Linked DNA regions of Methylococcus capsulatus. The protein of the gene in region 1 interacts with the protein of each later gene in a pairwise test. Links are inferred from orthologs where the notes say so. Each region holds a gene or a part of one and is shown in the gene's direction. Other genes may lie near its edges. The genes, in order: rlmKL and typA.

Evidence for each region.
Region 2: the proteins of rlmKL (region 1) and typA interact in binary tests that used the Escherichia coli proteins (3 or more experiments, as listed by UniProt). The link is inferred for Methylococcus capsulatus from one-to-one orthologs.

What each region holds. Positions count from the first base shown.
Region 1 is NZ_CP104311.1:1,882,933-1,890,012, forward strand. Bases 1-2,980 are described here. They hold rlmKL (bifunctional 23S rRNA (guanine(2069)-N(7))-methyltransferase RlmK/23S rRNA (guanine(2445)-N(2))-methyltransferase RlmL), read left to right. Parts: upstream 1-372; coding sequence 373-2,589; downstream 2,590-2,980. Other genes in these bases: N4J17_RS09330 (YhjD/YihY/BrkB family envelope integrity protein), read left to right, coding at 1-354; N4J17_RS09340 (acylphosphatase), read left to right, coding at 2,613-2,891; N4J17_RS09345 (DUF4239 domain-containing protein), read right to left, coding at 2,898-2,980. Outside these bases: more of N4J17_RS09345, read right to left, coding at 2,981-3,659; N4J17_RS09350 (bacteriohemerythrin), read right to left, coding at 3,830-4,225; N4J17_RS09355 (hypothetical protein), read left to right, coding at 4,680-6,257; N4J17_RS09360 (DUF2272 domain-containing protein), read left to right, coding at 6,338-7,080. UniProt on the Escherichia coli protein: Specifically methylates the guanine in position 2445 (m2G2445) and the guanine in position 2069 (m7G2069) of 23S rRNA. Methylation occurs before assembly of 23S rRNA into 50S subunits.
Region 2 is NZ_CP104311.1:774,461-786,604, forward strand. The notes cover bases 4,577-7,492. They hold typA (translational GTPase TypA), read left to right. Parts: upstream 4,577-5,082; coding sequence 5,083-6,903; downstream 6,904-7,492. Other genes in these bases: N4J17_RS03695 (rhodanese-like domain-containing protein), read left to right, coding at 4,577-4,866; amoB (bacterial ammonia monooxygenase, subunit AmoB), read right to left, coding at 7,078-7,492. Also shown: N4J17_RS03675 (sensor histidine kinase), read left to right, coding at 1-1,150; N4J17_RS03680 (sigma-54-dependent transcriptional regulator), read left to right, coding at 1,147-2,514; Trk system potassium transporter TrkA, read left to right, coding at 2,514-3,887; N4J17_RS03690 (class I SAM-dependent methyltransferase), read left to right, coding at 3,890-4,477; more of N4J17_RS03695, read left to right, coding at 4,474-4,576; more of amoB, read right to left, coding at 7,493-8,322; bacterial ammonia monooxygenase, subunit AmoA, read right to left, coding at 8,420-9,163; bacterial ammonia monooxygenase, subunit AmoC, read right to left, coding at 9,312-10,094; N4J17_RS03720 (formylmethanofuran dehydrogenase subunit C), read right to left, coding at 10,461-11,273; fhcD (formylmethanofuran--tetrahydromethanopterin N-formyltransferase), read right to left, coding at 11,308-12,144. UniProt on the Escherichia coli protein: A 50S ribosomal subunit assembly protein with GTPase and nucleotide-independent chaperone activity, required for 50S subunit assembly at low temperatures, may also play a role in translation.

The sequences.
Region 1 (7,080 bases):
ATAGCGCTCATGTACCTGATCGTCCGGCGTTTCATGGCCGGACAATCTCCGCCTGGTCTCCCCGATTTGGCCGAATCGCTCAACCTGCCGGAAGTCCTGGTGGGGGAACTGCTGGCACTGCTGCAGCAGGCTGGCTTCATCGTTGCCATTGACCACGGCCGTCCGGGTTTCCTGCCCGCCCGTGATCCGGCGACGATCGCTGTGCTCGAGGTGTTCGAAGCCTTGCGCGGAAAGGCAGACGGTCTGCCGATTCCGGAGCCGGTCGCGGTGGGGCTGGCCGCCGCCGAGACCTCGTTGTCCGCCGCCCTGGCCGGCGTGAGCCTGCGCGACTGGGTCGCCTCGGCCTCTACCTGATAGTTCGATCGATTCATCATGCCCATGACTCGAGATTTTTTCGCTACGACCCCCAAGGGCCTGGAACCTTTGCTCGTCCGTGAACTGGACGGGTTGGGTGCCGAATCCGTCAAGGAAGCCCGCGCCGGGGTCGAATTCCGCGGCACGCTGGAAACGGCATATCGCGCCTGTCTGTGGTCGCGGCTGGCCAACCGGATATTGATGCCCCTGGACCGCTTCGCCGCGGCGACGCCCGAGGTGCTCTACGACGGTGTGCAGCGCACCGACTGGAGCCGGCATTTCGGGCCCGATGCCACGCTCGCCGTAGATTTTTCCTCGCGCCGTTCGGCTATCACCCATACCTTGTTCGGTGCCCAGAAGGTCAAGGACGCGATCGCCGATCAGTTTCTCGAACACTGCGGACGGCGGCCCTCGGTGCGGCTCGAACGGCCCGACATTCGCGTCAAGGTGCACCTGGATGCCGATCAGGCAGTCATCAGTCTGGATCTTTCGGGGGACAGCCTGCACCGGCGCGGCTATCGCACCGAGGCTGGGCCGGCGCCGCTCAAGGAGAACCTGGCGGCGGCGGTCCTGATCCGTGCCGGCTGGCCGGACATGGCGGCCCGGGGCGGCAGTCTGATCGATCCCATGTGCGGTTCCGGCACACTGCTGATCGAAGGTGCGTTGCTCGCGGCAGACATCGCTCCCGGCTCGTTGCGCGAGTATTTCGGCTTTCTCGCCTGGAAGGGTCACGACCTGGAACTCTGGCGGAAGCTGTTGATCGAAGCCCGCGAGCGGGGCGCTGCCGGGCTCGCGCGGTTGCCACCCATCCTCGGCTACGACAGGGACCGCAGCGCCATCCATCTGGCACTCAACAATATCGACAGGGCGGGCCTGCGCGGCAGGATCCACGTCGAACGCAAGGCTGCCGCCGATGCACGCCCGAAGGGGGCGGTGGGGCTAGTCGTAGTCAATCCGCCTTACGGCGAACGGCTGGGCGATATCGAAAGTCTGATCCCGGTCTACCACGAATTCGGCGAAGCCTTGAAGCAGCATTTCCAGGGTTGGAAAGCCGCCCTGCTGACCGGGAATTTCGAACTGGCTTTCCAGATCGGGATACGGGCGGGGCATTACTACACGCTCTACAACGGCGCGCTGGAGTGTCGGCTGTTCCTGTTCGACATCGCGCCCGAACGCTTCTTCATTCCGCGCTCCGGGGCGCCGGAGACCGAAGGCCAGAAGAAGCTGCGGCAGATCATGCAACAAGCCGGGCGCGGCGCCGTCCCCGCAGAACAAGCCGAAATGTTCGCCAACCGCCTGCGCAAGAATCTGCGCAATCTGGGAACCTGGGCACGCAAGAGCGGGGTGAGCTGCTACCGGCTGTACGACGCCGACCTCCCTGAATTCGCTGTGGCAGTGGATATCTACCAGGGCGAGAAGCTCTGGGTTCATGTGCAGGAATACGAAGCGCCTGCCAGCGTCGATCCCGCGAAGGCGCAAAGCCGCTTGGCCGGCGCGGTCGCCATGATTCCAGAGGTGCTGCAAGTGCCGCGTGAGCAGATTTTCCTCAAGGTGCGGCGGCGTCAAAAGGGCGATGCGCAGTATTTCAAACAGGACCAGACCGCGCATTTCCATATGGTGGAGGAGGGCGGCTGGCGCTTCTGGGTCAACTTCGAGGACTACCTGGACACCGGCTTGTTCCTCGACCACCGTATCACCCGCGGCCTGATCCAGCAGGCGGCGCGCGATCGCCATTTCCTCAACCTGTTCGCCTATACCGGCACGGCGACGGTATACGCAGCCGGCGGCGGCGCGGCCTCGACTACCACGGTCGACATGTCGCGCACCTATCTCGACTGGGCAGGTCGCAACCTGGCCCTGAACGGCTTCGGGGAGCGCCATCACCTGCGCATCCAGGCCAATTGTCTGGATTGGCTGGATCAGGCGGTCAACCGCGGGCGCCGCTACGGCCTGATTTTCCTCGATCCGCCGACGTTCTCGAATTCCAAGCGGATGGCGGGCAGCTTCGACATTCAGCGCGACCAGGGGTCGCTGCTGAAAAAGGTTATATCTCTGCTCGAACCCGGCGGTATGCTGATTTTTTCCACCAATTGCCGCCGGTTCAAACTGGATGAAACGGAGCTGGCAGGCTGCGCGATGGAGGACATCAGCCGCCTCACCTTGCCGAAGGATTTCGAGCGTAACCCCAAAATCCATGCATGCTGGCGTATTCTCGCGCCGAGCCGTCAGCGGTGAAAGATCAGGAGCGAGTGGGAAAAATGAAGCGGGTTCATGTCCTTGTCGCAGGACGGGTGCAAGGGGTTTGGTATCGGGCGTCGGCGGCCCGGAAGGCTTCGGAGCTGGGGCTGACTGGTTGGGTGCGCAACCTTCCGGACGGGCGGGTGGAGCTGGTCGCCGAGGGCGATGCGGAAAGCGTAGACGCCTTGTTGGTCTGGTGCCGGCATGGTCCGCCGCTGGCGCGAGTGGCCGGGCTCGACGTCCGGGAAACGGCAGTCACCGGCGAGTTTGCCGAGTTTGCGGTGCTGCGCGAAGACTGAGGTCCTTCAGGACGGCGAGGACAAGTCCTGCAACAGCTTGACAAACGGTTCCGGTCGTATGCCCAGATCGCCCGCTAGGGGGTTGTTCATGGACAACACCAGAATCAGTACCAATGACAGCATGCTGGTCACGATGCCGGTCAGCAGAAGCTGGACTTTCTGGTTTTCGGCACCGAAGAACCAAAGGAAAGCGATGGTGAAAGCAGCCCCCACCCATAGCACGAACCGGAGCAGTTCGCTCAGATCGTCGTTCGCCACGGAGATCCGCTCGTAGCGGGCTTCGGCCAGGTTTTCCAGCATCGAGACCGTCGTGTCGTAGAGCGCCTGGCCGCGCGGCTCGGCCGGGTCGATCGACTTGCTGATCCGCCACAACTGCTCCAACGGCGCGCGTTTGATCCGCCCGCCCTGATGTTCGACCAGCAGAGGCCATTCCTGCTCGATGACGGCGCTCGCGTAGCCGATTGCAGCGGCGTGCACGGCATGTCCGACCGATGCGTCATAGGCTTCCGCCACATTGACCAGGTCCATGAGGATGGCGGCTTCATGCACGGCGGCGGAGGAAATATCCCCCCGCCGCTCTTCCCCCTGGCCGACCAGGATGCCCAGGATGAGGCTGAACAGTACACCGAAATTGGTGTATACGGCCGCCGCCACGTCGTTGAGATTACGCTGTTTGCGGTGGTCCACCCGCCGCTGGATGAGGCCATGGATGCCCATGCTCGTCAACCCGGAGACGAAGGTGATCAAAATGATGCTGAGGATGGTCATGGCGGGCGCTCCGGTCGATGGGGGCGAAGGACGGGGGCAAGGCCGCGCAATCATGCCATCAAGCGCCCTCGCGATATAGAGGGGAGCGGCGAAAAGTCCAGAAGTGGAGGCATCCGTGCCTCCGGGAGACGGACAGCCCCGCCGGAGCGGGGCCAGGGAGAACGCGATCTTTATGCGCTCAGGCAAGGGCCGTAAAGTTTGTCGACTTTGGGGATGTGGTTGACCAGCCAGTCACGGACGAAGCGAGTGGTGTCCTGGTTCACTTCGGCCTCACCGGCATGGAACTTCTTCTGCAGGTCGGCGCAAACGCCGACGAGCTTATCGTGCTCGGCCTTGTGCGCGGCGAAGTCGGCGTAGTCTTTCTTCTGCATCTCGGTTTCTTCGGATTTGAAGTGCATGACGACGTAATCGATCAGCGCGTCCAGTTGCTTACCGATTTCGGCGCGATTGCCCGTGGCAGCGGTATCGTGCAGCTTGTTGACCATATCGAAAATGGTTTTGTGCTGGTCGTCGGCAAAGCCCACGTTGGTGCCGAATTCTGCTGCGGTCCACGTCATTAATGCCATGGATTTTTTCCTCCTCGTTTTAGTGTGTGATTCTGGACGCGGCCTCGTGCGCCAGATTGGGGCGCGAAGCCCGGAGTTGGACTATACGGATTCTGGAGCAATGAAATTTTGATCGGGATCAAAACTTTAACGGTTTGGCTGCAAGTCGGTCCCTCCCGTCTCGGCGGCTTGTGCCGCCCGTTCTCTGCTATGATCGGGGCGGGATACCGCGGCCAGTGACGCCGTGCCTTGAATTGACGGGTGATCGATGTTCAGAGCGTTGTGGTGTCGAGGGATTACCGTGCTGAGTCTCGCCGGAATACTGGGGGAGGCCGCCGCTGAAGTTTCCAGTTTGCCGCCGTGCGGGCCCACGGCATCCGGCGCTTCGATCCGGATCTCGCCGCGCATTCCCGTGCCGGGCGAATCACTGAGGATAATGGCGGTTTCGGCCGACGTCCCAATCCGGAACCTGTCGGTGCGTGCTCCCGATGGAACCAGTCTGCCGCTTGAGCCGGAGCGCCGGGGCGGTCCGCCTTGGAGCCTGGCGGTGGAGACTGGCCGGGCGGCGCGGGGGGAGTATCGGGTGGAGGCGCGCGGCGCGGAGGGAACCGTCGCCTGCCTGGACCTGAGTGTGGATGGCGGCACGGTGGCCAGCCGGCCGGGGCGATGGGACCGGGCTACCGAGGCCTTCTTTTCCGCCTGGATCGAAATGCTGTTCGATTTTCCGCTTGCGGAAAGCGTCAATTTCCCTTCGCTCAAGCCGGTGCTGACGGACCCGTCCCGCAATTTTCTGTACGACTACTTCGGGGCGGGCGAGGACCGGCGTATTCCGACTGATCCCGATTGCGCGGATCTGCCGTATTACCTGCGCGCCTATTTCGCTTGGAAAATCGGCTTGCCCATGGCCTACCGCGCCTGCAGCCGGGGTGCGGCCAGCCAGCCGCCGCGCTGTGGTGCGGCGAACGTCGCTGAAGGCTTCACGCGGGGCCCTGTGCCGGCGGGCATGTTTACGGCAGTCGTTCGCAAGGTGATGGATACGGTGCATTCGGGCAGCGCCCGCACCGGCCTCCGCGACAGTGCCACGGATTTCTACCCGGTGCCGCTCAAGCGGGAGTATCTGTGGCCGGGGACGGTCTACGCCGACCCCTACGGCCACGTGCTCATGATCGCCCAATGGGTCCCGCAGTCGGCGGACCGGAACGGCATGCTGCTCGCCGTGGATGCACAGCCTGACAACTCCATCAGCCGCAAGCGGTTCTGGGAGGGGACGTTTCTCTTCGCCGACGACGTGAGGGGTGCAGGACCTGGCTTCAAAGCGTTCCGGCCGCTCCTGTCCGCCAGTGCTGCCGTCCGTGTCCCCGGCAACGCGGAACTGAGCCACTCGGCCTTGATCGCACCGTATTCGGACGAACAGGGCGAGCTGTCACCCGAGGACTTTTATGCCGACATGGGGCGGCTGATCAACCCGCAGCGACTGGACCCCAGGCAGGCTTACGAGGCCATGTTCGAGGCCTTGATGGAGCAACTGGAGACGCGGGTGGCTTCGGTGGAAAACGGCGAAGCGTATGTCCGGAAGCATCCCGGTGCCGTCATCCCCATGCCCTCCGGCAGTGCGGTTTTCGAGACTGTCGGTCCGTGGGAGGACTATTCCACGCCGTCGCGTGATATGCGGTTGATCATCGCACTCAACGTCATGTCGCAGCTTCCCGACCAGGTGGTGCGCTATCCGGAACTTTTCGCCCTGCACGGCCAGTCGCCGATGGAGGTCAAGGCACAACTGGAGCGCTTGGACGCTGAACGTCTCAGCGAGGCGTATATCGTCTACCGCCGCAGCGACGGCAGTCCCTGGCGGCTTTCGCTCGCCGAGGTGTTTGCCCGCCGGAAAGCCCTGGAAGTTGCGTATAATCCGAACGATTGTGTGGAGGTGCGTTGGGGCGCCGGGCGCGGAACCGAAGAGTACTCCACCTGCACCCGGCATGCGCCTGCGGATCAGGCGGCGCGCATGGAGCAGTACCGGGTCTGGTTCCGGGAGGCCCGGCGCCCGCCGCGTTAAGGTGAAACGACGCGAAGCGGTGGCTTCGGGGCCGGACTGGAAAAAGCAGGTCCATCGGGAAACCTTGTCGGAACATCGGGATGAATCGTTTGAATCGGGGAAATCGTCGGTGGCATGCCGGGCGGGGCCTCGGCGCTTTGGCGTTGTGCATCGCTCTTTCCGGCTGCAGCGGTGCGAAGAAGGCACCGACTCAGCCCGCTGTCGGGCCGGTGGCGTTGACCGAAAAGCCTGCCGCGAGGGAACCGGCACTGTCAGTGATCAAGCGCCGGATACTGGCACTTGCCAACACTGAGTGGGAATTCTTCGGCTCCCAGCGGGTCATCTACGATGGTGGGGAGGAAAGCATTCCGCATGTGGGCTACTGGGAGGATGAGGACGAATCCCGTATCCAGCGTGTCAGCCGCTACTGGCAGGCGGTGAACAAGCCGGGGCTGTCCGGTCTCAACTGTTCCCAGCCCTGGTCGGCCGCCTTTGTGAGCTGGGTGATGGGAATGGCCGGTGTGCCGGAAAGCCAGTTTCCCCCGGCCAGCGCCCATTGGGTTTATCTAAGCCAGATCATCCGCAAGTCCGACGGCCCAAATTCCTCTTTCATTCCTCACTCCATCAAGGAATACAGTCCCCGGCCAGGCGACCTCATCTGCGCCAGCCGGGAGCGCTATGGCCTACCCAGTGTGACCCGGCCGCTGGAAACCTACATGCTGGAAGATACTAAGCTGCACTGCGACATCGTGGTGCAACGCAATGATGGAAGCGTGGAAGCGATCGGAGGCAACGTCCGCAACTCGGTTTCGCGCAGCACGGTCGCGCTTAACAAGGACGGCAT
Region 2 (12,144 bases), 1.1 Mb from region 1 along the record:
ACTCGCTCTGGCCAGCGAAGAAGCCCGGCTGTCACGGCTCGAAGTCGAGCGCCAGCGCACCTATCTCGAAACCGTACTGTCCAATCTGTCCTCGGGTGTGCTCAGCTTCGACAACGCCTCCCGGCTTCTCACCGCCAACCGGGCCGTGGACGACATTCTGGATGTTCCCGCCCACGATTACCTGGGCCTCCCACTCGGCCGGCTCAAAGCCAAACATCCCTATCTCGCCGAACCGCTGGACCGTATCGAACGCTGGCTGGAAAAGGGCGCAGGCACCTGGCAGGGCGAAATGGCTTTCGTCGGCCCCTCCGGCCGCCGTGAGCTGTATTGCCATGGCACCCCCTTGTTCAACGGCAACGGCGAAAAACTCGGCGCCGTGGTGGTATTCGAAGATGTGACGGCACTGATCCTGGCCCAGCGCCAGGCGGCGTGGAGCGAAATCGCCCGGCGCCTGGCCCACGAGATCAAGAATCCGCTCACACCGATCCAGCTCTCCGCCGAACGGCTGCATCACAAGCTGGCCAACCGGCTCGACGCCCGCGATGCGGAAATCCTGGACCGTTCGACCCGCACCATCGTGCATCAGGTCGAGGCGCTGAAAGCCATGGTCAACGCCTTCGCCGAGTATGCGAGATCTTCGACCATCCAGCTCCGGCGGGTTGCGCTGGCCGAAATCGTGGAGGAAGTGCTGGCCTTGTACCCGCCACAATCCGGCCTCACCTTCGAAATCGATGAAACACCGGATCTGCCCAGAATTTCCGCCGATCCGCTGCAACTGCGACAGGTCTTGCACAATCTCATCAAGAACTCACAGGAAGCCCTGTCGCCGTCCACTCAAGGTAAGATGTGCTTTATTCTTCGCAAGACAATCGACCAGGGAGAATCCTTCGTGCAACTGACCGTCCGTGACGACGGCCCCGGCATTCCGAAGGACCAGGCAGATCGGATTTTCGAACCCTACGTCACCACCAAGACCAAGGGCACCGGCCTGGGGCTTGCGATCGTCAAAAAGATCATCGAGGAGCATGGTGGGACCATCCGCGTGGAAAACGGGTACCAGCAGGGTGCCGGCTTCATCATCCGGTTCCCGGTTCCAGAAACAGACATTAGAGCCGAAGCAAGTGGCGGGAGCTCTGGAGCGAAATCATGAATCAAGGCTGCATATTGGTCGTCGATGACGAGCCCGACATCCGGGGACTGGTGCAGGACATCCTCACCGACGAAGGCTATGCGGTAGTCGCCGCCAACAACGGGGCTGCCGCCCGCCAGGCCGTCCGGGAACATCGGCCGGACTTGGTCCTGCTGGATATCTGGATGCCGGACGAGGACGGCATTTCGCTGCTCCGGGAATGGCTGGAAAGCGGAGCGATCGACTGCCCCGTCATCATGATGTCCGGCCACGCCACGGTGGAAACCGCCATAGAAGCCACCCGCCTGGGTGCCCACGACGTGCTGGAAAAGCCCATCTCGATGGCGAAACTCTTGATCACCGTGGAGCGGGCACTGGAGTCGGTCCGCTTGAAGCGCGAAACCGTGGGAGTGAAGCGTGCGGCCGAAATGGTGCCGGTGGAACTGGTCGGCAAGAGCGCGTCGATGGAGCTGCTGCGGGAGCAGATCAAACGCATCGCCCAGCACGACGCACGGGTTCTTTTGGTCGGAGAGGCCGGCAGCGGCAAAGAAACCGCCGCGCGTTACCTGCATGCCCACAGCTCACGCCGTTCCGGGCCGTTCCTGGAAGTGGCCGCCGGCACCATTTCGCCCGCTGCATCCGCCATCGAATTCTTCGGCAGTGAAAACAATGGAAAAATCCGCAGGGGATTGCTGGAACAGGCCCACGGAGGCACGCTGTTTCTCGAGGATGTCTCCGACCTCGAGCCGGAAACCCAGGTCCGTCTCCTTGGGGCGCTGGAAACCGGCGTGTTTTACCGCGTCGGCGGCACCGAACCCATCCATGCGGATTTCCGGCTCGTCGCATCGACGCATGTGCCCCTGGACGATGCGGTCCGCGCCGGACTTTTCCGCCGGGAACTGTTTTATCTGCTGAACACCGTCACGCTCAAGATTCCGCCGCTTCGGGAACACAGTGAGGATGTCCCTGAATTGCTCCGGTTTTATGTGGACTATTTCGTCAGCCGGGAGAAGCTCCCCTTTCGGCGTTTTCCGGTCTCGGTGCAAAACTTTTTACGTCACTACGCATGGCACGGCAATGTCCGGGAGTTGAAAAACCTGGTCCAGCGGCTGTTGATTCTGGGCAGCGGCGAAGATGTCTCACTGGATGAGGTCAAATCCATCCTCGGCGGCACCACCGATGCCCTGAAAGCGGAAGGCAAATCCGACTTTTTCGAGCTTCCGCTGAAAGAAGCCCGCGAACGCTTCGAAAAGACCTATCTCGAATACCATCTGGACAAGTACGGCGGCAGCGTCGCACGGCTGTCCCAGGCCATCGGCCTGGAGCGTACGCATTTGTACCGAAAGCTCAATGCGTTGGGTATCAAGTTCAAAGACAAGCGCTGATGAAGATCATTATCCTGGGAGCCGGTCAGGTCGGCACGAGTGTTCTGGCCAGCCTTTGCAGCGAGGACAACGACATCGTCGTCGTCGATAAACAGACCAGTGTCCTGCGGGAACTGCACGACCGCTTCGACATCGGCACCGTACAGGGTAATGCGGCGCATCCCACGGTGCTAAAGCGCGCGGGCGCCGACGACGCCGACATGCTCATCGCCGTGACCAGCGATGATGAAACCAACATGCTGGCCTGCCAGATCTCGCACACCCTGTTCAACATTCCGAAGAAGATCGCGCGGGTGCGTGCCATCGAATACCTGAGCTACCCGGAGATATTCTGCAAGGAAGGCGTGCCCATCGACGTAGTCATCAGTCCCGAACAGATCGTCACCCAGATGATCGAACGGCTGCTGCAATGTCCAGGCGCATCCCAGGTTCTGGATTTCGCCGGAGGACGGATCCGCCTGGTATCGGTCCGGGCGCTGAGCGGAGGACCTTTGGTCGGCCGGGAAATTCGCGAGCTTCACCAGCACATGCCCAATGTCCATGCCCGGATCACCGCAATTTTCCGCAATGGCCGTCCCATCGTCCCGAATGGACGACAGACGATAGAGCACGGCGACGAAGTGTTCTTCATGGCCTCGTCCGAAGAAATCAGTGATGTAATGAGTGAGCTGCGTGAACTCGACAAGCCTTACAGACGGCTCATGTTCGCCGGAGGCGGACATATCGGCAAGCGGGTGGCGCAGGCATTGGAACAACGCTATCAAGTCAAGGTCATCGAGAAAAACGCCGATCGCGCCAAGAAGATCGCGGGCGACCTGACCAATACCGTAGTGTTGCTGGGAGATGCTTCCGACAAGGAACTGCTGCTGAGCGAAAACATCGAAACCACGGACATTTTCTGTGCCATCACCAATGACGATGAAGTCAACATCCTGTCCGCGATGCTGGCCAAACGGCTGGGTGCACGGCGCGTCATCAGTCTGGTCAACAAAGCCGCTTATGCGGATATCGTCGACCCCAACCAGATCGATCTGGTCATTTCACCACAGCAATCCACCATAGGCGCCCTCCTCCGTCATATCCGCAAGGGCGATGTAGTCCAGGTCCATTCGCTGCGCCACGGCGCCGCCGAAGCGCTCGAAGCGGTCGCACACGGAACGCCCGGCAAATCGAAGGTGATCGGCATACCGATAGACCGCATCGCTATTCCGCCGGGCGTGGTCATGGGTGCCCTGGTCAGAGACAAAGAGGTGATACAAGTCCATCATGACACGGTCATAGAAGAAGGGGATCATGTCATCATGTTCTTGCTCGACAAGAAGGTGATTCCGATCATCGAACAGATGTTTCAGGGAGAATCTCACCGGGGTTGACGATGGACACCGAGACGACCCGGCGAAAGTGGGACCGGATCTATCGGGAATGGAAGGCTCCCTTCCCCGATGTCGCCACGGTACTGTCCCAGAACGAGCACCTCCTGCCAGCTGGCGGCAGGGCGCTGGACCTTGCCTGCGGACTCGGAAGCAATGCCCTGTTTCTGGCTCGGCGGGGGTTCGAGGTGGACGCCATCGATATTTCCGAGGCGGGAATCGAAGCGCTGGCCCATACCGCGCGCATGGAAGGTCTGCCCATCCACGCCCGCGTCGGCGATGTCATGGAATGCCAATGGGCCACCGAACATTATGATGTGGTCGTCGTAACCCGGTTCCTCGAGCGAACGCTGGTGCGGGCGATCGTGGACGCACTCAGACCGGGCGGCTTGTTGTTCTATCAGACTTTCGTGAAGAGCAAGAGCAGTGATTACGGTCCCAGCAACCCGCGCTTCCTGCTGCACGACAACGAACTCATCCGGCTCTTTGATGGGTTGCTGATCCGTTATTACCGGGATGAAGCACGGGCAGGCCGACCGGATGCCGGCCAACGCGACGAAGCTTTTCTTGTAGGCCAGAGACCCGAATCATGATCGAGCAGATCGACCCCGCTGCCGCCTGGCAGTTCATGCTGAACCATCCCGAGCACGTTCTTCTCGACGTGCGTGACCCCATCGAATTCGCGATGATCGGGCACCCGCCGGAGGCGAAAAATGTTCCCTGGAAATTTGCACCCGGTTGGCGAATCAATCCCGATTTCCTCGAAGGGGTCAAGCAGCTCGTACCCGATGTTGCGACGCCGGTCCTGCTCCTGTGCAGAAGCGGGCAGCGGTCCCAGGAAGCCGCGGAACAGTTGGCAGCGGCCGGCTATTTGAAACTGTACAATATATGCGAAGGTTTCGAAGGCCCTCTGGACGACGACCGCCATCGCAGCTCGAGAGGAGGTTGGCGTTTTCGAGGTCTGCCTTGGGAACAAAACTGACCGTCATGACGACCGGCCGCCCCGGATGCGGAAAGCGGCTTCCCGCTCCTTTCAAAGAGAAAGGGTGAGCAGGGTAAGTCGGCTTTCACATCGGAGCGAGCCGTCGTTCTCCGCGAAACCGCAAAACTGAAATCGCGGTCAAATTTTCCATAAGCACCCGGCTTCGGCTTGAAGCTGGGTGCTTTCTTTTTTCCCACCCGACACCCTTTGAGAAACATGGTAGAAAAATTACGCAACATAGCGATCATCGCCCACGTCGACCACGGCAAAACCACCTTAGTCGACAAACTGCTCCAGCAAAGCGGCACCTTCGCTGCTCATGAGCGGGTGGGGGAGCGCGTCATGGACTCCAACGACCTGGAGAAAGAGCGAGGCATCACCATCCTCGCAAAAAATACGGCCATCAAGTGGCGGGATTACCGTATCAACATCGTAGACACACCCGGCCACGCTGACTTCGGCGGCGAGGTCGAGCGCGTCCTTTCCATGGTCGATTCGGTGTTGCTGTTGGTCGATGCCGTGGACGGCCCCATGCCACAGACTCGCTTCGTCACTCAGAAAGCCTTCGCCATGGGGCTGCACCCCATCGTAGTGATCAACAAAATCGATCGTCCCGGCGCCCGTCCGGACTGGGTGCTCGACCAGACTTTCGATTTGTTTGACCGCCTCGGCGCTACCGAAGCCCAGCTCGATTTTCCGGTCATCTACTGCTCGGCGCTGAATGGCTATGCGGGATTGAATCCCGATATCACGGAAGGAACGCTCGAGCCGCTGTTCGAAGCCATCGTGAATCATGTATCGCCGCCCGACGTGGATATCGACGGGCCGTTTCAGATGCAGGTCAGCAGTCTCGATTACAATTCCTATGTGGGAGTCATTGGCATCGGCAGAATCACCCGAGGAACCATCAAAAGGAATACCCCCGTCACACTGATCAAACGCGATGGCAGGCAGGGCGCGGCACGCATTCTTCAGGTTCTGGCGTTCCACGGCCTCGAACGCATCGAAAGGGAAGAGGCAAGCGCCGGCGATATCATTGCCTTCACCGGTATCGAGGGGCTCGAGATTTCGGATACGCTTTGCGCAGTGGGGTTTGCAGAACAGCTCCCCCCGCTCACCGTGGACGAACCCACGGTGAGCATGACCTTTCAGGTAAACAATTCGCCTTTCGCAGGAAGGGAAGGCAAGTTTCTGACGTCAAGGCAGATTCGCGACAGACTGAATAGGGAACTGATCCACAACGTTGCACTGCGGGTGGAGGATACGGCCGACCCGGACAAATTCACGGTTTCCGGCCGTGGTGAACTGCATCTTTCCATTTTAATCGAAAACATGCGAAGGGAAGGTTACGAGCTGGCCGTTTCCAGACCCGAAGTTATCATTCGGGAAATCGACGGCGAACCTTGCGAACCGTATGAATTCGTGACGATCGAAGTGGAGGAAGCACATCAGGGTGCCGTCATGGAAAAGCTCGGTGAGCGTAAAGGCGACCTCCAGAACATGGTGCCGGACGGCCAGGGACGCGTGCGTCTCGAATACCTTATTCCTTCCCGCGGCCTCATCGGATTTCAAACCGAATTTCTCACCACGACTTCCGGAACCGGCCTGCTGTATCACATATTCGATCACTACGGACCGGTCAAGAAAGGCGCGATTGGACAAAGAACCAATGGGGCGCTTATTTCCAACACGTCGGGCAAGGCGCTGGCATTCTCATTGTTCAATCTACAGGAACGGGGACGCCTGTTCGTCGAACATGGCGATGAAGTATACGAGGGCATGGTCGTAGGCGTGCATAATCGGGGCAACGATTTGGTGGTCAACCCTACGAAAGCCAAACAGCTCACCAACATCCGGGCGGCCGGCAGCGACGAAAACATACTGCTGACACCTGCGATCAAATTCAGTCTCGAGCAGGCGATAGAATTCATCGATGACGATGAACTCGTGGAAGTGACCCCCCAGACCATTCGTATCCGCAAGAAACTCTTGCAGGAACACGAGCGAAAGAAGGCTTCCCGAAGCGCCGAGGCCTGACAGCGGTCCCCCCACGGCACTAGACAAAAGGCCCCGCCAAGGCGGGGCCTTTTATTTGAAAGCTCGCACCTGAAAATCCAAAGCCAGGCATAAAAAAACCCCCGACCGTTGCCGGTCGGGGGTTTTGGCTTTCACCACCGCAAGGGGAGTCCCGAAGGACTCCCCCTCAGGCGATTACATGAACGACGGGATCAGCGGGGCGTCGATCTGTACGATCTGACGGTTGCCCGTGGCGTCGAAGAAGAACAGCAGACCGGCGAAGCGGCTGTCCGGATCGTAGATGATGTCGGACAGACGATACACTTCCCATGCCGCATCCGACGCCGTCACGTCGACCGTGCGGGTCTCACCCGGCGCGATCGGGCTGTTGTCGCTGACGCTCAGGCCGTCTTCAGCCAGCAGGTCTTCCGGATAACCGGTGGTGTCTTTGTACACGTCGGAATCCAGGAAACGCACCGAGGCGGTGTAGAACTCACCCAGCCGGATCGGGCTGTTGCCATGGTTGGTGATGGTCAGCTTCATCCGCATGGCGCGGCCCGGCACGCGGTAGGTGGCGTCTTCCACTTTCACCGACACCGTCGGCGCCGGCAGTTCCAGCGGCTTCATGCCACGCATGGTTCCGGCCTGCAGCGGGATGGTGATCGGGTACTTGCTGTTGGTGCTGGACATGGCCATGACCACGATCAGAATGGTGGCGGCCAAGAAGCCCATCGCAACCTTGCGGTCGGTGCCCGAGACCAGTTCGTCCCCACGACCGGCATCCACCATCAGCAGACGGGGGATGAAGATCGGACGACGCGACCAGTAGGCGATCCAGGCGACACCGATGGCATACCAGAACGCGTGCCAGAAGTAGGTGTTGCCTTCGTTGTAGGTCTCCAGGTCGATCGTCTGACCGGTCAGGGTGGTGATGGGGTTGCGGAATTCACTCATGGAGCCTTCCACGGTGATCCATTTGCCGGGGCCGATGATCGGTCCGCCACCCTGGACGTTCATCATGGTGTGAACGTGCCAGTCACCCGGACGACGGGCTTTGAGAACCACCCGGAAGTCGTAGGTCTTGCCGATTTCCAGACGCACCGAGCGCGGCACCAGCTGGCCACCGATGTACGATTCCTTACGGATGAACACCGGACCCGGCATGCCGACGTTGAGGAACGCCACATCCGGTTCGTCGACCGTTTCCGGCCAGCCTTCGAACACGTGGAACTTGCCTTTGATTTCCACGGTTTCGTTGATTTTGACTTTCTCTTTCGACCAGCTCAGGTCGTACCAGTGGATGGTACGCATGCGCATGAACGCCGCCTGCGATTTTTCACCGTGGGCGCTGGCGCTCGGCGCATAGAAGCTGGTGGCTGCCACGGCGGACAGCAGTCCGATTGCAGACCATTTTGCAATCCGGTCCTTTATTGTTTTCATGATCTCTCCTCTTTCGAGTTCTTGCTGTTGGGTCACTCGCCGGCCTGTCGCCAAGCCGGACGACGGTCTTTCACTCACAGGTCTTGCCGCAGCCCGATCAGGTGCTCTGCAGGAACCGTTCGTTGGAGAACCAGCGACCGATGAAGTGCCACATGAAGTAGATCAGGATCGACATGAACGCGGAGAAGAATGCCGATACCGGGGCGACGTCCTTACCGAAGGTACGCAGGGTGCCCTTCTCTACCATGCGGATGTACTCGGGCGTGCCGGTACGCACATAGTTGTAACCCTGGATGTCGGCAACCGACATCAGCATGCCGTTGTATTCCACCGGCACGTGCAGCGGCGCGATGATCGGCCAGTTGCCCGGGTAGAAGATCAGACCCCAACCCATCGCACCGACGATGGCGGTGAACAGGTAGCTGCCCGACAGCATCAGTACGGTGTCCAGGATGATGGCGCCCGGCACCAGCGAGGCGGGGAACACGAAGTTGATCGGGAAGTAGGTCCAGCCCCAGAAGTTGAAGTAGCGGTTGATCCACTCACCCAGCAGCAGGCCGAGTACGCAGACAGTCGCTCCCCAGGGCAGACGAAACCGCTCCCACAGGTAGGATTGGACGGCCGCCGGGAAGGTGACCAGCACGATCGGAGTCACGGTGACCCACAGACGCCGGTCTTTCCAGTCCGACCAGAAGTCCCAGTCGCCCATGGTGAGCATGGCGTGAATGTGGTACGAGCCCACGATCACGAAGAACACCACGAACAACGCCATCCAGTCGATGGTCCGGGATACCTGGACCGCTTCGGCGTGCGAACGAACCGCAGATTGCGCAGCACTCATTAAAGTTACCTCCAAATTTGTCGTTTTCTTATTTTCGACGGGAGCCGGGACCACCCGCCCCCCGTCGCCGCGAGTCCTTTCCGGCCGCCGGTCCGGCCCGGGGTCTGTGCGCCAGCACCCCCACCGGCCCGCCGGCCTGCGAAGTTCCTTATTTCGCGATCAAGCCTTCGTCCACGGCTTCACACAGGGATTGTCCCAGTCCGCCCTGGGCAAAGCTGTAGAAGGTCTGGGTCAGGGTGCCCATGACGGCCAGCGCCAGCCAGCCGAAGATCACGAAGCCGTAGTGCAGCGGCGCCACGAACAGCTCTTCCATGAACCAGAAGGTGTGGCCCCACTCGTTTAGACCCACGTTCGGCAGAATCATGAACGGACCCACCACCAGCACCAGGTACGGCAGCGAAATGCCCTTCGCAAAGAACGGCAGACGCGTCTTGGCGTAGATGAACGCCGCAAAACCGGTGATGATGTAGATCGGGTAGCTCAGATAGAACTCGATGATGTGCGACGGCGTGAAGTCGGTGTCGCGCACGATCGTCTGATGCCAGGTGCCGTCCTGCTCGGTGAAGTAGGAAGCGCCCCAGTAGAGGGCCCAGGCGTAGGCCACCAGCCAGGTCAGGTGGGTGAAGTTGCGGCGCAGCTCTTCACGCGGGGTCAGCGCGGCCAGGTTGCGGTCGCGAGTCTTCCAGAGATAACCCCACAGGATCGAAGCCGTCACGATCTCCAGGACGATCTCGGTGTACAGGAAGTTCATCCAGTAGGTTTCAAACTCCGGCGCGAACGAGTCCAGACCGGCGGACCAGCCGTAAACACCTTCGTACCAGCGTACCCACATGTAGAACACGGTGTAGATCGCCAGCGCGAACGTGAGCCACTTTTTGTCCAGCAGCGGCGCTTCGGCCGCGGCTGCACCACCCAAAGTTGTTGCTGCCATTTTTACCTCCAACTGTTATATCGGACATAAACACCGGTGCATCGCCCGGTGAATCTTCTCTCACTTCCCTGCTTGGTTTATGCATCCTTGCCACCCCTTAGAACCGCAGCCCTCAGGCTGGCCGGCCCTCTTGGTGCGTCGCAGTCTATCACCCGCCCCGAAGCTGTCAAGAAAAATCTGCGGCAATTTGACGCAGGTTCGCCGGGTGAGCCAACGTCATGAATCTGCGCCCATGGACGGAATTAAGGTAACGGACGGCGCGGGACGAAACGCCCCCCGCCATCCGACAACGGCGGGAACCATGGCCTCCTGGCGGCTTGCCTCGGGACGCCGAGAAGTCCGGCGCGCCGGAGGAGACCGCAAGGCTCAGGCGACCAGAAGGATTTCGCCCTTGCCCTGGACCGACAGGTCTCCAGCCAAACGGCGCACGCGCAACCGGCGCGCCTGAGGGTCGGAGAAGCAGGTATTCAAACCCTGGTAGCCTTTGAGGAGCAAAGGCAGAAAACCCAGGGTATGCAAACCGCAGTCGTTGAAAGTGGCGCCGATGGCCACCGGGGAACCGTAGAGCAACAGGGTTCCGCGCCTCATGGCGTAACCGGCGCAGGCGCCGACGCGTCCCCGTACGGCGATGGTGCCGGCCGTCATCCGGGCGCCCAGGTACATCCCGGCGTTGCCTTCGATGAGAATCGATCCGCGGCGCATGTGATCGCCGACCCGGTCTCCGGCATCGCCACGAACGATCACGATCCCTTCCGACATGCCTTTTTTGTTGCCGGGGAGAGCGCTCCCGAGCAGATCACCGGCATTGCCGCAAATCTCGACGATACCGCCCTTGAGTTCGCACGCCGCATACAGACCGGTCGAACCGGACACGCACAAATACCCTCCTTTCATGTGCATACCGGCGTAAGCCCCGGCATCACCCTCTATGATGAGAGAGCCCCGCGCCATCCCCCTGCCGGCGAAGTCGAGTTTCGGCGAGCCGGAAATACGGACCGACTCCGCATCGTCCCCTTCGATGTCGAACAGCTCTGCCGCGGCGATTCGGCGGTTGCCGTACTGCAGGTCCAGCGCGGCAATCTCCTTGGGCGCTTTGCCCAACAGCAGATCCGGCACGAGCGGCGAGACATCCAGCCGCTGCCGCAACGGCGACTTCAGCGTAAAGCTCAATGCAGTCATAGTCGATTCCTTGTTGGCCGGGGCCGGACGGTGTTCAGCCCATGATTTCGCGGAGATGGAACAGGAACGGCCCGAGCTTGCCGCCGTAGTTGCCGGCGCTGATACGCCGGATGCCATTGGCTGCCCCCAGCCCGCAAGCCGCTTCGATGCCTGCGCGCATCGCCCGGGCGATGTCGGCATCGCTCAAACCGTCGATCACGATCTCCATCACCGATTCGATTTCCGGCGAAAGCTCCGTCCTCGTTTGCCCTTTCAAGGTCGGGCAAAAGGCGTCGTTGGTCGATGCCGGCAGGGTCTTGTACTTGGAGCCGACCTTGGAACCCGAACGGACGACACCGCCAGGGAACGGCATGATGACGTTGGGTATTCGACGCATCGCCTCGATCGCCGCCTCGCAGGCGGCCAGCGCCTGCGGCTGCGATTCGGCCAGGATGAGGAAATTGCCACCCCCGACCGCCTTGATCATGCCGGTGGTTTCCTCACAGAGGAACTCGCCGTCCATGACCGGCACGCGCCAATAGCGCTTGCCGGCGATCCGTTTGGAAATCTGGAAGCCGTCGCCGAAATAACGCAGATTTTTCCCCAAAGGAATCTGTTCGCCTTCATCCAAACCGGCGAACAGCGCCGAGGTGGGCGAGGTCAACACGCATTGACCGGCCCGGGTTTCCAGTTGCTTCGCCAGCCCCTTGCCGCCCATGGCGAACAGCAGCACCGCAACGCCGGGACGTCCGTCCGGTGTTTCGGCGGGATCGAGCTCCCGTTCGATGCCGGCTTCGCAGCCGCAGGCGATGACCGAGGTCGCGAAACCCGTCATGGCCTGGGCCGCATGATGAGCCCATTTGTGATTCTGGGCCGTGATGATCACGCGCGT